Regions from separate parts of the Rosettibacter primus genome, predicted to be linked through region 2. Evidence: riboswitches for the same ligand, from Rfam matches in the RefSeq annotation. Region 2 holds a riboswitch; the other holds the start of a gene.
What was found. A riboswitch is a leader RNA that binds a small molecule or an ion and turns the genes downstream of it on or off. The one in region 2 is predicted to bind thiamine pyrophosphate.
Positions count from the first base shown of each region.

Region 1: another riboswitch for thiamine pyrophosphate. It lies ahead of thiC (phosphomethylpyrimidine synthase ThiC); the one in region 2 lies ahead of VJY32_RS01245 (TonB-dependent receptor).

Region 1 covers NZ_JAYKGK010000001.1:497,290-504,919, forward strand. The annotation lists gene thiD (bifunctional hydroxymethylpyrimidine kinase/phosphomethylpyrimidine kinase) at 1-57, opposite strand, end outside; gene VJY32_RS02155 (AIR synthase family protein) at 65-1,132, opposite strand; gene thiC (phosphomethylpyrimidine synthase ThiC) at 1,135-2,433, opposite strand; TPP riboswitch at 2,512-2,627, opposite strand; gene VJY32_RS02165 (multiheme c-type cytochrome) at 3,050-4,393, shown strand; gene VJY32_RS02170 (hypothetical protein) at 4,407-5,579, shown strand; gene VJY32_RS02175 (VIT1/CCC1 transporter family protein) at 6,304-7,416, opposite strand; gene VJY32_RS02180 (c-type cytochrome) at 7,587-7,630, opposite strand, start outside.
Region 2 covers NZ_JAYKGK010000001.1:270,493-278,122, reverse strand. The annotation lists gene VJY32_RS01265 (MBL fold metallo-hydrolase) at 1-36, shown strand, start outside; gene VJY32_RS01260 (ABC transporter permease) at 114-860, shown strand; gene VJY32_RS01255 (ATP-binding cassette domain-containing protein) at 861-1,610, shown strand; gene VJY32_RS01250 (LysM peptidoglycan-binding domain-containing protein) at 1,740-4,307, shown strand; TPP riboswitch at 4,368-4,463, shown strand; gene VJY32_RS01245 (TonB-dependent receptor) at 4,543-7,023, shown strand; gene VJY32_RS01240 (thiamine diphosphokinase) at 7,020-7,630, shown strand, end outside.

The DNA of each region.
Region 1 (7,630 bases), 230 kb from region 2:
TGCACCAGCACTGCTATCACTTCCTGCAATTGTTAATACTTTTGAAATTGTTTTCACTTTTACTCTAATTAATTTTCATTTCAAAAGCTTTTGCTATTGCTTGCCAGAACGGGTCTACTCGTGGATGTTCTAATTGTTTAGTTTGATTGTTCTCAACAATCCATCTTCCCTTTTCTAAGGGAAGTATTTCACCAACTACAGCACAATGAATTCCTTTGTCACTTAATTCATTAATAAGTAAATCAACTTTATGCGGTCTTACAGTAATTACTAATGTCCCCTCACTAATTGAAATATAAGGGTCCATATTGAATAGTTCGCATACAGATTTAACTTCTGGTAAAACGGGAATTTTATCTTTATAAATAATAATCCCTTTATTACTTGCTTGAGCTACTTCATAAACACCACCGATTACACCGCATTCTGTTGCATCGTGCATTGAAGTAATTCCTTCTTCTCTAACTCCAATTTTAACTGCTGTCAGCGCATCATCAACTGTGCTCATTTTATAAAATAAATTTTCAGCCTTAAAAAATATTTCATCACCTAATTTTTCTTTAATGTAATTTTTAAATGTATTGGCAAAAATTCCTACAGCTTCGATTGCTGCTCCTTTAGTGATAATAACAGCATCACCAACTTGAGCCATATTTGGAGTTAGATATTTATCTTTAGGTCCAAGTGCAATAAAGGTAGCGCCACCAACCATTGGGTAATCTGTTCCAGTATATCTTGCAGTATGACCTGTAATTACAGCTGTTCCATATTTCTCACATTCGTGATGAATTACATTCCATACCTTTTCAAATTCATCTTCGGTAATGCTCATGGGTAAATTAAAATCAAAAACTGCATAAGCTGGTGGGAATCCACTTGTTGTAACATCACTTGCTAAAATATGCCATGCGAACCAAGCAGCCTTTTCCCAGCCATATTGTGGAACAATATAAATTGGGTCTGTAGTAATTGCCATTACTGTTTCGTTCGATACTTGAACAATACCAATATCAATTCCATGATGAGGAGGAACCAATACATCATTTCTTTTTGCACCAAGTTGAGGATAAATATAATGATTAAAAAATTCAGGACTAATTTTCCCAATAGCAGGAAATTCAGCTTTTTTCATATTTATACCTCTACTAATTTATTTTTACGAATTGTATTTTCAACCAAATTCATTGGGCAGAAAGGACCGCACATTGAGCATGCATCAGTTTTGCTTGCTCTTTTTTCAAAAATTTTCTTTGCTTCGTTGCCATATAAAGCTAATTCAAATTGCTTATCCCAATCTAATTTGTAACGAGCTTCGCTCATTTTTTTATTTCTTTCAAGAGCATCTTTATTTCCTCGAGCTATATCAGCAACATGAGCTGCAATTTTAAAAGCAATAACGCCATCTTTCACATCAGTTACTGTTGGAAGACCGACATGCTCTGCAGGGGTTATGTAGCATAACATATCAGCGCCATACCAGCCGGCAAGCGCCCCGCCAATTGCACCTGCAATGTGGTCAAATCCTGCTGCTACATCAGTAGGCAGCATTCCAAGAATATAAAAAGGAGCATTCTTAGTAAGCTTTTTCTGAATTTGCACATTTGTTTGTATTTCATTAAGAGGAATGTGACCTGGTCCTTCAACCATCGTTTGAACTCCAGCTTTGCGTGCTCTTTCTACCAATTCACCAATTATCATTAATTCTGCAATTTGTGCTCTATCTGTAGAATCATTCAAACTTCCGGGTCTTAATCCATCACCAAGAGACAATGTCATATCATATTCATGTGCAATCTCAAGAAGCCTATCATAATATTTATATAGAGGGTTTTCTTCTTTGTTTTTAAGCATCCATGCAGCTATTAAACCGCCACCTCGAGAAACAATTCCCGTAATTCTATTTTCGTTTTGGTATCTTCGTAATGTTTCAAAAGTAATTCCACAATGAACTGTGATATAATCAACTCCCTGTTTACCGTGATCTTCAATTACTTCGAATAAATCTTCATCGGTCATATCATAAATTGATGATCTTTTAGCAACTCTAAATTCAGCTTCATAAATGGGAACAGTGCCCAATGGGACTTCACAAATATTTAAAATTTGTTGACGGATAAATTGTAAATCGCCGCCAGTAGATAAATCCATTAAAGTATCTGTGCCATATTCAATTGCTATTTTCGCTTTTTCAATTTCTTCATCAATATTTATATAGTCATAAGATGTACCAATGTTGGTATTAATTTTTACAGAAAGTGATTCACCAATACCTGTAAATTTATTGAGATTATGATGATTTATATTGGCGGGAATTACCACTTTCCCTGAACTTACAAGTTCACGGATTTCTTCCGGATTTTTGTTTTCTTTTTCGGCAACATACAGCATAGCATCTGTTATTTTGCCTGCGCGTGCAAAATCTAATTGAGTCATTTGAGCCTCCATCATTTTAGTTATTTATTTAACACCGATGGAAGCAATGGGGCAGGATAATTTTGGCTTAAAGAAGGGAATTTTTATTCTTTACCTTCCCTACGCCGGTATTACCCGGATCAGGTTCAAAAGGCCGAAGTCGCATTCCAGACTTCCTCTCAGCCGGGTTGTCCCCAGCTTCCTCGGTAATACTTTTTTATTTTATGTCAATAAACTAATAGAATTTTTAATATCAACTTAGAATTTTATATGGACAAGATTTTGCAAATATTAAAAACTAATTAAAAAATATTAATAAGAATCATCATGATGTTCTTAATTTATCATTTGTTAGTGTAATAAAATTGTCTTTTTCTTCGACACTTAAAAATTTTTACATCGACAAGTTAGTTTTAAACATTCAATTTATCAAGAATGCTAAAAAATTTTACATCTTATTTACTTTGAATAAAATTTGTTGATTAAAATTCCCCTAAATTATTTCACAAAAAAATTTAAGAGTAAGACAAAATATTTCATATCATTTTTCAATTTCATAATGCTAAAATAATTATTGTATTAATTGAAGTTTCTATTTATGTTGTGTTCAGATTGTTCAATATTTTATGGAGGGTATATGAAGTTCAATAAATTTATTTTAATAATTCTTACATACAACATTATTTTTTTTAATATTCATGCACAGACAGGACTTGGCACTTTCAAGTATGATGATTTTAAAACACCTGAGTATTGTGGTTCAGCATGTCATACAGATTTTTATCAGCAATGGAAACAAGCAATGATGTCGCAGGCATATACTCATGAATGGGATGAAATAGAATATTTTAAGTTAGCTGTACCTCATGCCGAAAAAGATGAAAAGGTTGCAGAAGTAAAAGCAGGTTGTAATGGTTGTCATTCACCGCTTGCATATGTTGCAGGAGATGTTCCTCCGCCATTACCAAGTAAAAATTCAAGAGCAAATGAATCTGTATCCTGTGAAGTTTGTCATAGCATCGCTGGTTATGCTGGCGACACACCATATAATTTTAATTACATAATGAAACCTGGCAGAACCAAATTTGCTTCTCGTAAACCTGAAATTTTATCTCCTGCACATGAAATTGAAGTAAACCCATTACTGAAGTCAGGTGATTTTTGTGGGATTTGTCATAATGAAAAATCTCCTTATGATGTTTGGGTTAAATCAACTCATCTCGAATGGAAAGAAGGACCTTATGCAAAAGAAGGTGTTCAATGCCAGGATTGTCATATGCCAAAAGCAGAATTCAAAACTGCTTCGATGGGGGCTAAGTATCCTGATGCAAGACTACATCTTTTTCACGGAGCTCATGACCCCGGAAAAGTTCAAGGTGTTATTGAATTAAGAATTAATCCTGATATTAGAGAAGTAGAACCTGGAAGCGTTGTTAAATTTACTTTAGCTTTGTTCAATCAGAAAACTGGACATAAGTTTCCAACTGGTTCAGTTGAAGATAGAATCGTATGGCTGCATGTTGAAGCAGTAGATTCAAAAGGGAATGTTTATCATATACCTGTAGATAAAAAAGGTTTTGAAGGTGAAGAATATACAATTGGAAGTGATGTTCTTGCTTATCAAGATATGGGCATTGCACTTAATGACCCTAACTTCAAAGGTGTTCAAAGAGATGGAATTCCTATAGGTGATAGAATTTTTAGAATGCCATATTTTGACCCTCAAGGAAGAATGACAATTCAACAATGGAATACTGCATCACTCGGAGTTGATTATAGAATTGGTCCTCGCGAAACAAAAATTGAAACCTTCACTTTCAAAGTTCCTAATAACATAGCACCAGGGAAATTAAAAGTTACAGCAACACTAAATTATCAATTACTTGTTAAACCAGTTGCCGATTTTCTTGGCGTTCCCGAAAGTGAATCTCAAATTATAAAAGTAAATGAACATTCAACTGAAGTTACAATTCTACAATAATAAAGGTGACTTTATGAAAAAATTATTTTTTTCTCTTATTACTATTTATTTAGTAATAATATTCTGCTCTCAAAATTTATATGCAATTCCTTCATTTGCGCGAAAATATAATATGAGCTGCCAAACATGTCACTCTCCTTTTCCGAAATTAAAAGATTATGGAGATGAATTTGCAGGCAACGGATTTGTTCTTGGTGATAAAGATGCTCCAAGATATTTTATCGATACTGGAGATGACCAATTATCTTTATTAAGAGAAATTCCATTAGCTATAAGATTGGAAGGCTATGTAACTTATAACAATCAAGAATCAGAACGATTTGATTTTTCTGCTCCATATCTTATAAAATTATTATCAGGCGGTGCATTAACAAATAATATTTCTTATTACTTTTACTTCTTTTTGAGCGAAAGAGGAGATGTAGCCGGTCTTGAAGATGCATTCATCATGTTCAATAATTTGTTTGGCCAAGATTTAGATTTATATGTTGGACAATTTCAAATATCAGATCCACTCTTCAAGCGTGAATTAAGATTAACTTTTGAAGATTATCATATTTATAGAGTAAAACCCGGTTTGTCGAATGCAAATCTTACATACGACAGAGGTTTAATGTTGACTTATGGTTTGCCAACAAAAACAGATATAATCTTTGAAGTATTAAACGGGACAGGAATTGGTGCAGCAAATAGTTTTAAAATTTTTGATAATGATAAATACAAAAATTTCTTTGGAAGAATTTCACAAGATATAATTGAAGGAATTCGTATCGGAAGTTTTGGCTATTATGGCAAAGAAAATTTAGTTGATGATAAATCAAGAAAATTTACAAACACTTTTAATATGTGGGGAATCGACGCAACCTTAAAGCTGAAAGACATACTTGAATTGAATTATCAATATGCGGAAAGAAAAGATGACAGTGCAGAATTTTTCATGAAAAATTTTAAAACAAAAGGGGTTATATGCGAGTTAATTTATACTCCAAAAGGTGATGAAAGTAAATGGTACGGAGTTCTTTTATATAACTGGGTTGATTCTGATTTCAACGAACTTGATTATAACAGCACAACAATAAGCTTGGGTTATCTCTTAAGAAGAAATATACGCTTGGTAGGTGAATACACTTATAGCATCGAAAAAAAATATAATCAATTTTCAATCGGTATTGTATCAGCATTTTAATATTAATGGGCTGTCTAAGAAATAAAAATTAAGACAGCCCAAAATTTATAATGATTTATAAGTAAACCATTTTTGGTGATTTAATTTATATTAAATATCAAACTTAAGAGCGGAATTTTATAGGATATTTTTACAGTATATTAACTTCATTGTCAGCTATAGGGATTTATCATTCATAGAAACTTGGTCAATAATTATTTTGGCAGTTTATATATAAGCAATAAAATTTCCAGATTTTTACTTGGATTCCCACAGAAAAGAAAATAAATTAAATAATACATTTTCCATTCAGCAATTTATTATTTCATTTAATTCTTTTACTTTATTTTTATAATAAGGATCATATCATAATTTTATATCAAGATATTTATTCTTACTTTTCTTATACCCATCAATAAATTTATCTCATCATTTCATACATTGATCATCGCAAATGCTTAGGCTCTTTATATTCATTTTGAACTACGCTTATTTAATTTAGTAAATTAATAGTAGCATTTTAATCATACTGCTCTTTTTCAAAAAATCTTGAAATTCATAAATCTCTCTTACTAATTTCACTTTCAGTTTATAATTTAGAATTAAATCTAACATCCTAATTTTCTACTGAGCTGATATTAAGTGGTAAGAATGGCATGTAAAAATTGTATCAAAAAATTCTTAAGAAGAAAAATAAAGTATATATATTTGATAATTAATTATAAACAAATCATCAAATTAAAAACTACATTAAAATTTTTAATACTAAGTCACCAATAAAATAGCCCACTACTGCAACACCAAATCCAACAACAAACATATCAAATCCGCTTCGAAAAATACCTCGACCTGTAAAAAAGCTTCTGGCTGCACCAACAGCAAAATGCATCAACATCGAAACTACAAATGATGTCCATATTGCTAATCTTCCTTCTAAAAAGAAAAAAGGGAATATTGGTATTAATGCTCCTATTGCAGTGGCAAGACCTGTAACCCAACCTTCTGTAAATGGACTAATGTTTCGTTCTGCTAAACCAAGTTCTTCATGCATTTTATCTTCGAGAGCTTGTTCAGGATTTTGCATAATTTCTATAGCTCTTTTCATTGCTTCATCCTTATCAATTCCTTTGGCTTCATAAATTAATGCAAGTTCTTCAGTTTCAAGTTCTGGCATAAGTTTAATTTCTTCGGATTCCATTGCTTTTTCATGTTCGTAAACTTCTTTCTCACTCATAGCAGCTAAGTAACCAGAAGAACCCATCGACAATGCATCTGCAATCATCCCTGCAATACCAGAAATCAAAATGATATGAGACTGAGCAGATGCCCCAATAACTCCTGCAATTAATCCAAAATTTGCAGTTAATCCATCATTAAAACCATAAACTATATTTCTAATAAGTCCACCTGATTCTGCTGTGTGCCACGGTTCTGATTGTTCTCCAATTGACACCATAAGTGATTTTGCATGTGCAGCAGAATCCCGTGCTAATTTTAATGCTATGTCTTTAGTTTGTTCTGCCCGTGAATTTTTATATAAATTAAGATATGATTTTACTTCTGATGATTCCTCTCTTAACATTAGCTTTGAAAGAAATAAAGATCCATACTTTCTACTTAATTTACTGAGCAATCTTGCTTTTAACGTTGGTTTAAGATTATCGACAGAAATTAAATTCTTATTCAAATGCTCAATCCAAATGCTAATGTGCTTTTCTTCGATTGATGCAAGTTTTTTATATAAAGATTTTTTCTTTTCATCAGATACTAATTCACAAAGAGTATGATATAAAAATGCAGCATCAACTTCTTCCTGAATTCTTTTCTTCCAGATTTTTTTTGTTTTATTGTCTATCATAACTAAATATCTTAATGAGATAATATTGATTGAATTTAGTTGCTCTAACTAAATTATTATCACCACAAAAACTTTTAATTGTGGTTCTTAATTTGCAATAAGAAATCATAAAATTTTCTTTCATTTGAAAAATAAAAAAAATTATTACTCAACAATCCAAGATGATTATTTTACTTTGATGGAGTAAACCTTATAACATTGTTCCTTATTGGTT
Region 2 (7,630 bases):
GAAAAACAATTTAATTCTTACTTGACGAATTTATAATTTGATTTAAGTTTTTTTTATAAATAATTTTCCATTGAAATCATTCTTGATTACAATTATGTGACATAATTATAAAAATGAAGACGAATAACTTAAAAAATCAATTTTACTTTTTATTTACACTTCTGTTTATATACATATTACTTTTTGAATTAATTCTTCCAATCAATAAAATATTACCTAAACCATCTCTGCTAATTGAATCTTTTTCTTCAATTTGGGCAGATTATAATTTATTAGCTTCAATGGCATTAACAACTACTTGCGTTTATTTCTCTTTAACTTTAGCTTCAGTTTTTGTCTTTGTTATCTTCAAACATTTACTTTATTATATAAATTTATTTAAGGAAATTTATAATACCATTGCATTTTATAAATATATACCTTCATTATTCCTCGTTGTCATTTTTATTTTCTGGTTTAATGATTCCATCATTGCCGAATTTATTTTTGGATTTATCTTTGTTGCCGCATTATTAAAAATTTCATTGTTTGATGAGATGAAAAATATTAAAGAAGAATATTACATAGCTGCAAAAAACTTAGGATTGAGTGAAAAAGAAATTTTTCAAAAAGTAATTTTTAAGTCACTCGAACCGTCACTATTTCAAAAATTAATTCAAATTCATTATTCATTATGGATAATTATTTTAATTTATGAATATATTGATGGAAATGGTTTCGGGGGAGCTTACAGAAAAATATTATTATATAATGATTTTGCTGGAATTTTTGCTTTGACATTAATTATAACATTACTTATCTGGCTTGGGAGTTCATTACTAAAATTTATTCAAAAAAAATATTTTTTCTGGGAATTATAAATGATTGAAGTAAAAAATTTATCTAAAGAATTTGTGGATGAATATGGAGTAAAAAATATTTTATTCAGAAATCTTTCGTTTAATATTGGCGATAAAGAGTTTACATCTGTCCTAGCACCTGTTGGTGCCGGTAAATCTTCTTTATTAAAAATCATAAAAGGTATTGAAAAAAATTTCAATGGAAATATTATCAATGATTTTAAAAGTCAAATTTTTTTAATCCCCTCTAAACCAGCATCCTTTCCATGGCTTACAGTAAAAGAAAATATCTTGTTTGGAATAAAAAAATATGATGAAAATAAAGTAAAAAAGATTATAGAATTTGTTGGATTAGATGGTTATGAATTTCATATACCGAATAATCGAAGTTATGGATTTAGATTTAGAATTTTATTAGCGCAAGCTCTTATTCGTAATTCATCCTTAATTTTACTAGATGAACCATTTACAATTATGGATGCACAAAGCCGTGGTGAAATTTTAATCTTAATTAAAGAAGTTAAACATGAATTTGAAGTTTCATTTCTTTTAACAACAACAAACATAAACGAAGCAATATTTCTTTCCGATAAAATTTATTTAATGAAAAAAAATCCAGGTGAAATAATAAAATCAATTGAAACCAATTTTGGGAGCGAAAAAGATTTTTCAATTTTTAACTCGTATGAATTTATTAAAGTAAGAGAAGAAATAATCAATATTTACAAATCACTTGACTATTCAAATATGTTTTCCGATTTAATTGTTTAATTACATTTTTAGACAATTTTCATTTTAAGTTGTTTTTGTTGAAATAAATAATAAAACTTTTTAAGTATTTACTTGACAAAATTTTCATAAGACATTAAATTGCAAACAAAATTCAAATACGGAGTGTGTGTGAAAAAAATACTATTCCTACCGATTATTGTTCTACTTATTAATGCATGCGGTTCACTTAACTCAACAACAAAAACAAGCCGAACAATTTCAGATACCGTTAAAACATCGGGAATTCAATCAATTGTAAACGAAATGCTAGAAAATGCACGCAGGGATTATGTGAAAGCTCTTTATAAACAAAGATTGGGTTTTAAGGTTGAAGCTTTGAATTATTATGAATCTGCATTATCGACAATTAACAAACTTAGTTATTATCCTAATATCGAAGAAAATTCTACTTTCATACAGTTAGAGAATGCAATAGTAGATGATTATCAAAGTTATGTTGAAAGTTTAGAAGAATTGCCAGAAAATACATCGATAAGTGCACTTGAAGAATGGATGAATAAAAGAATTCCTGAAATTCCAATGCTTGAAGATTCTGTTGCAGTAATTGATGATAATTATACTACAGTAATAGTTGGGGATTTTCCTTTAGAAATAAATAAATATGTTGAAAAGTATATTGAATATTTTACTGGAAGAGGGAGAAGATATATAGAAACATGGCTTTCTCGTTCTGGTAAATTTTTCCCAATGATGGCAAAAATATTTGCAGAAGAAAAAGTTCCGCAGCAGTTAATTTTTCTTAGCATGCCTGAAAGTGGATTAAATCCAATTGCTCGTTCCTGGGCAAGAGCTGTTGGAATATGGCAGTTTATGAAAGGTACTGCCAGACTTTATGACCTGGAAATTAATTTTTATATTGATGAACGAAAAGACCCTGAAAAAGCAACTCGGGCTGCGGCACGGCATCTTCGCGATTTATATTATTCTTTGGGAGATTGGTATTTAGCACTTGCAGCTTATAACAGCGGTGAAGGAAGAGTACGTAAAGCAATGAGAAGAGCTGGGTCAAGTGATTTCTGGAAAATACTTCCTTATTTACCACGAGAGACAAGAAATTATGTGCCGCAATATATTGCTGTAACATTGATTGCAAGTCAACCTGAAAAATATGGTTTTACTGATGTTCAGTATGAAAAACCTCATGATTATGCAGTCTATAGAATTAATGAGTCTATCGATTTGAATGTTCTTGCAAAATGTGCAGGAATTAGTGTTGATTTACTACGTGATATGAATCCTGAATTAACACAAAATGTTACCCCGCCTAATTATGATGGCGGCTATCCATTAAAAATTCCTTCTAAAGTTTATGATGTATTTGCTCAAAATCTTAAAAATTTACCCGACGATGCAAAACGTCAATATGTTATTCATACTGTTCAAGCAGGAGAAACTTTATATAAAATTGCTAATTTATATGATGTGAGTATTTCTCAACTTGCAGAATTTAATGGAATTTCTTCACGAAAAAAGTTGACTCCAGGTATTGAATTAAAAATTCCTAAATCTAATATCGATGTTGATGACCTCCCAATAAATACCGATATGCTTCCAGCTATTGAAGAAGAAATTACTTCACTTGATAATAACCCTTCTTACAAACTTCAAATTACAACTTCTACAAATGATGATAAGTATGCTCAGCTTTATTCAGCTATGTTGGAAGATTCCGTCGAGTTTATAGTTCCTGAAGGAAAAATTCCAGTTAACTATATTGTGAAAAGTAAAGATAATCTTGTTGATATTGCTGATTTATTTGATGTAAGAGTATCGGACATAAGAAACTGGAATAATCTTCCATATACAAGCACAGTAAAAGTAGGTCAGGAATTGACTATTTATGTTCCAAAAGACAAAGTTGATTATTATTCCAGAATTAACGAAATGAGCGAAAAAGAAAAGAGCGAAATTTTATTTGTAAACTCTGATGAAACATGGATTGAGCATAAAATAAGAAGCGGAGAATCATTATCAAGTATTGCTGCTAAATATGGAGTAACAGTAGCTCAATTGAAAGAATGGAATAATCTGAAAAGCAATAATATTTATAAAGGGAAAAAATTGGTTGTTTATTCTGGTAACACAAGAAATATGTCATTGAATTCTGCATCAAATAAAACAACAACAAAATATAAAGTTCGTAAAGGAGATTCATTAAGCGAAATTGCAACAAAATTTGGAGTTACAATAGCTCAGCTTAAAAAGTGGAATAACTTAAAATCAAATTCAGTTAGATTAGGACAAGTCTTAACTGTTCATGGCAATGAAGACATTCGTTCATATGGTGATAACACTGTTAAAAGAAATTCAAATGTTGTTAAATATGTTGTCAGGAAAGGGGATTCAATTGGTAAGATTGCACAGAACTTTAATGTTACTATAAATGATATTAAGAGATGGAACAACTTAAAAAATAATAATATTGTTGCTGGAAAAACATTGATACTTTACTCGGATAGTGAAGTAGATACCAAATCAAAAGTTAAGTCAACAAATAAAGATCTTATTGCAAAAAATAATACTACTGAAAAAGTTCAGATTCACAAAGTTAGAGAAGGTGAATCGCTCTGGACAATTGCAAAACTTTACAAAGTTCTTGTTGCTGATATAATTTCATGGAATAATCTTAAAAGTGACAAAGTAAAAATTGGCCAGGTTCTTAAGATTAGAAAATAAAAGAATAATTGATTACATTTGCACTGAAAATTTATTTAACTAATTAGTTCTTAAAAATAAAAAAGTCGTTAGGGGTGCTCCATTAAATGGGGCTGAGATTATACCCTCGAACCTGATCTGGGTAATGCCAGCGTAGGGAAACGGTAACAAAGAATAATTAAGTTACGCCGTTTTCCTCAAAAACGGCTTTTTTATTTCTAAAAATCTTGCATTTGCAAGGGAAGGAGGAATAAAAATGAAAAACTTAATTATTCTTTTTTTGTTTTTATTAAATAATATTTATGCACAAACTATAATAAATGGAAGAGTTTTCAGCTCTTCTAGTAAACAACCTTTATATTTAGCAAATGTTATAGTTAAAGGTACACATATCGGCACAAGTACAGATGAAAATGGAAAATTTATTCTTAAAGGAGAATTCAAAAGTTCTGATAAATTATTGATTTCGTATCTTGGTTATGAACCAAAGGAAATCTCAATTGAAGAACTATTAAAACTAACAGATAAAAATATATTCCTTGAAAGTAAATTAATAACTAGTCAAACTGTTCTTGTAAAAGGAACAATTGCTAAATCTGGTATAACACCGATAAGTTTTACTAAACTTGAACGCAGCAAAATTGCCGATACATATACTTATCAAGACATACCAGAAATATTAAGTTATACTCCATCAGCAACTTTTTATTCAGAAAATGGAAATGGGCTTGGATATAATTATTTGAGTATTAGAGGATTTGACCAGCGCAGAATTTCAGTCTCTATTAATGGAATTCCACAAAATGACCCGGAAGATCATAATGTTTACTGGATTGATTTCCCAGATTTACTTGAAAGCACAGAATTAATTCAAGTGCAAAGAGGAGCAGGTTCTGGTATAGCAGGTTATGCTGCAATTGGTGGTGCTATTAACATTATTACATCAACTTACTCCGACCAGCCTCGTGTGGAATTCTCTTCTTCAATTGGAAGTTTTAATACAAGAAAATATTCTGCCGCTGTTTCAAGTGGATTAATTAATAACAAATATTCAATTTATGCTAAGCTTTCTCAAACTTTGAGCAGTGGATATCGCAATTCGAGCTGGGTTGATTTAAAATCTTATCATTTATCTGCGGTTCGTTACGATGACAATCTAATTACACAGATCAATATTTTTGGTGGACCAATTGCTGATGGTCTTGCATATACAGGCTTACCAAAATTTGCCATAAAAGATAGAAATCTTCGTAAAGCAAATTATTCTTACTGGGAAGCAGATGAAAAAAATTATACTTACACACTCGAAAGACGACCAGATGAAATTGAAAATTTCTCACAACCTCATTTTGAACTATTAAATGAGTTTAAACTGAATGATAATGTAACATTTAACTCTGCTTTGTTTTTAGTTTTGGGCAATGGATTTTTTGATTATGATGGTTCATGGGCAGATACTACTTATTTCAGATTAACAAAAGAAAATGGATTTTATCCAACTGAAAATCCCGGGAATGTTTTGATTCGTGCAATGGTTGAAAATAAACAATGGGGTTGGATCCCTCGAGCAAGTATTAAACATAATAATGGTGAATTGATATTAGGCGGAGAACTTCGATTACATAACTCTATTCACTGGGGAAGTATTAATTATGGTGAAAATTTGCCGAAAGGTCTAACTAAAGATTTCCGTTATTATTACTATGAAGGTGGAAAAGACATACTGAGTTTTTTTGTAAATGAAAATTATCAGCTTACTTCAAATATCAACATACTTGCTGAAGCTCAATTATCTTATCATAAATATAAAATAAAAAATGAAAGATATGTGAATAATAATTTTAGTATTGATGACCTTTATTTTAATCCAAGATTTGGAATTAATTATCGTTATTCATCTGATTGGAATTTGTATTTTTCTTTTGCAAGAGTAACACGAGAACCAAGACTTAAAAATTATTACGATGCTGCTGAATCGAGTGGCGGGGCAGTTCCTCAATTTGAAACTAAACCTGATGGTACTTATGATTTTTCAAAACCACTTGTTAAACCAGAAACAATGAATAATTTTGAGTTAGGTTCTTCTTATTCTAAAGAAAATTTTATGGCATCATTTAATTTGTTTTATATGTTGTTCAAAGATGAAATTGTTAAGCGTGGTCAGGTTGATAGATTTGGTCAGCCAATTACAGGGAATATGGAAAGAACTATTCATTATGGATTTGAAGGAACATTTTCACTTAAACATAATGAAATTATTGAACTAACACTAAATGGTTCTTTGAGTAAAAATTATATTAGCAGCGGGGCTGCTTATTTTTATGACAAGAAAACTGCTTCAACTATTAAATTAGATTTATCAGGTAATCGAATTAGTGGATTCCCTGATATAACTTTCAATGCAATATTGAAAATGAATTACGAAAATTTGTTGGTTCAATTAACTGGCAAATATGTTGGTTCATTCTTTACTGACAATTACGACACCAAACTTGCTGATTATTTGAAAATTTATTCTAAGGCAGCTGATTATACCGACAATAAAGTGGATGCATATTTTGTTGCTAACTTTTATGCAAGTTATAATTTATTTGTAAATTCTTATTTGAAAAATATTAAGTTTTATGTGCAGATAAATAATATTTTTGATAATCTCTATGCAGCTTATGGTATTGGCAAAGAATTTTTCCCAGCTGCTGAAAGAAATTATTTATTTGGAGTTAAATTAAGTTTATGAAAAAATGCATAATTCTTGCTAATGGTGAGCCTCCGAAAAAATCAGTCATTAATTTTTTAGATAGCAAAGGTTATTCAACTTTGATTTGTGCTGACGGAGGCTCCAACTCCGCATTAAAATATGATTTGGTTCCCGATGTCATAATAGGTGACTTAGATTCAATTTTGCCTGAGACTTACGATTTTTATTATGATAAATGTAAAATTATAAAAATGAAAAGTCAGAATGATACGGATGTAGAAAAATGTTTGAAGTATGCAATTAAACAAGAATTTTATGAAGCAATTTTAATTGGAGCAACAGGAGATAGATTAGACCATTCATTCTGTAATCTTGGCATCGTTTTGAAATTTTTTGGCAAAATTAAAATTAGGGTAATTCATAAAAAATCTATACTTGAAGCTGTAACAGGTAAAATAAAATTACAAACTTATCCAGGTGAAATAATTTCAATTTATGGTTTTGATGGAGTAACAAGAATAAAATCATCTGGCTTAAAATATCCATTGAAAAATATTTCGCTTCCATTTGGCAAACGAGAAAGCACAAGTAATGTTGCTATTGGGAAATCAGTTGAACTTCATATAAAAAACGGCAAAGTATTCAT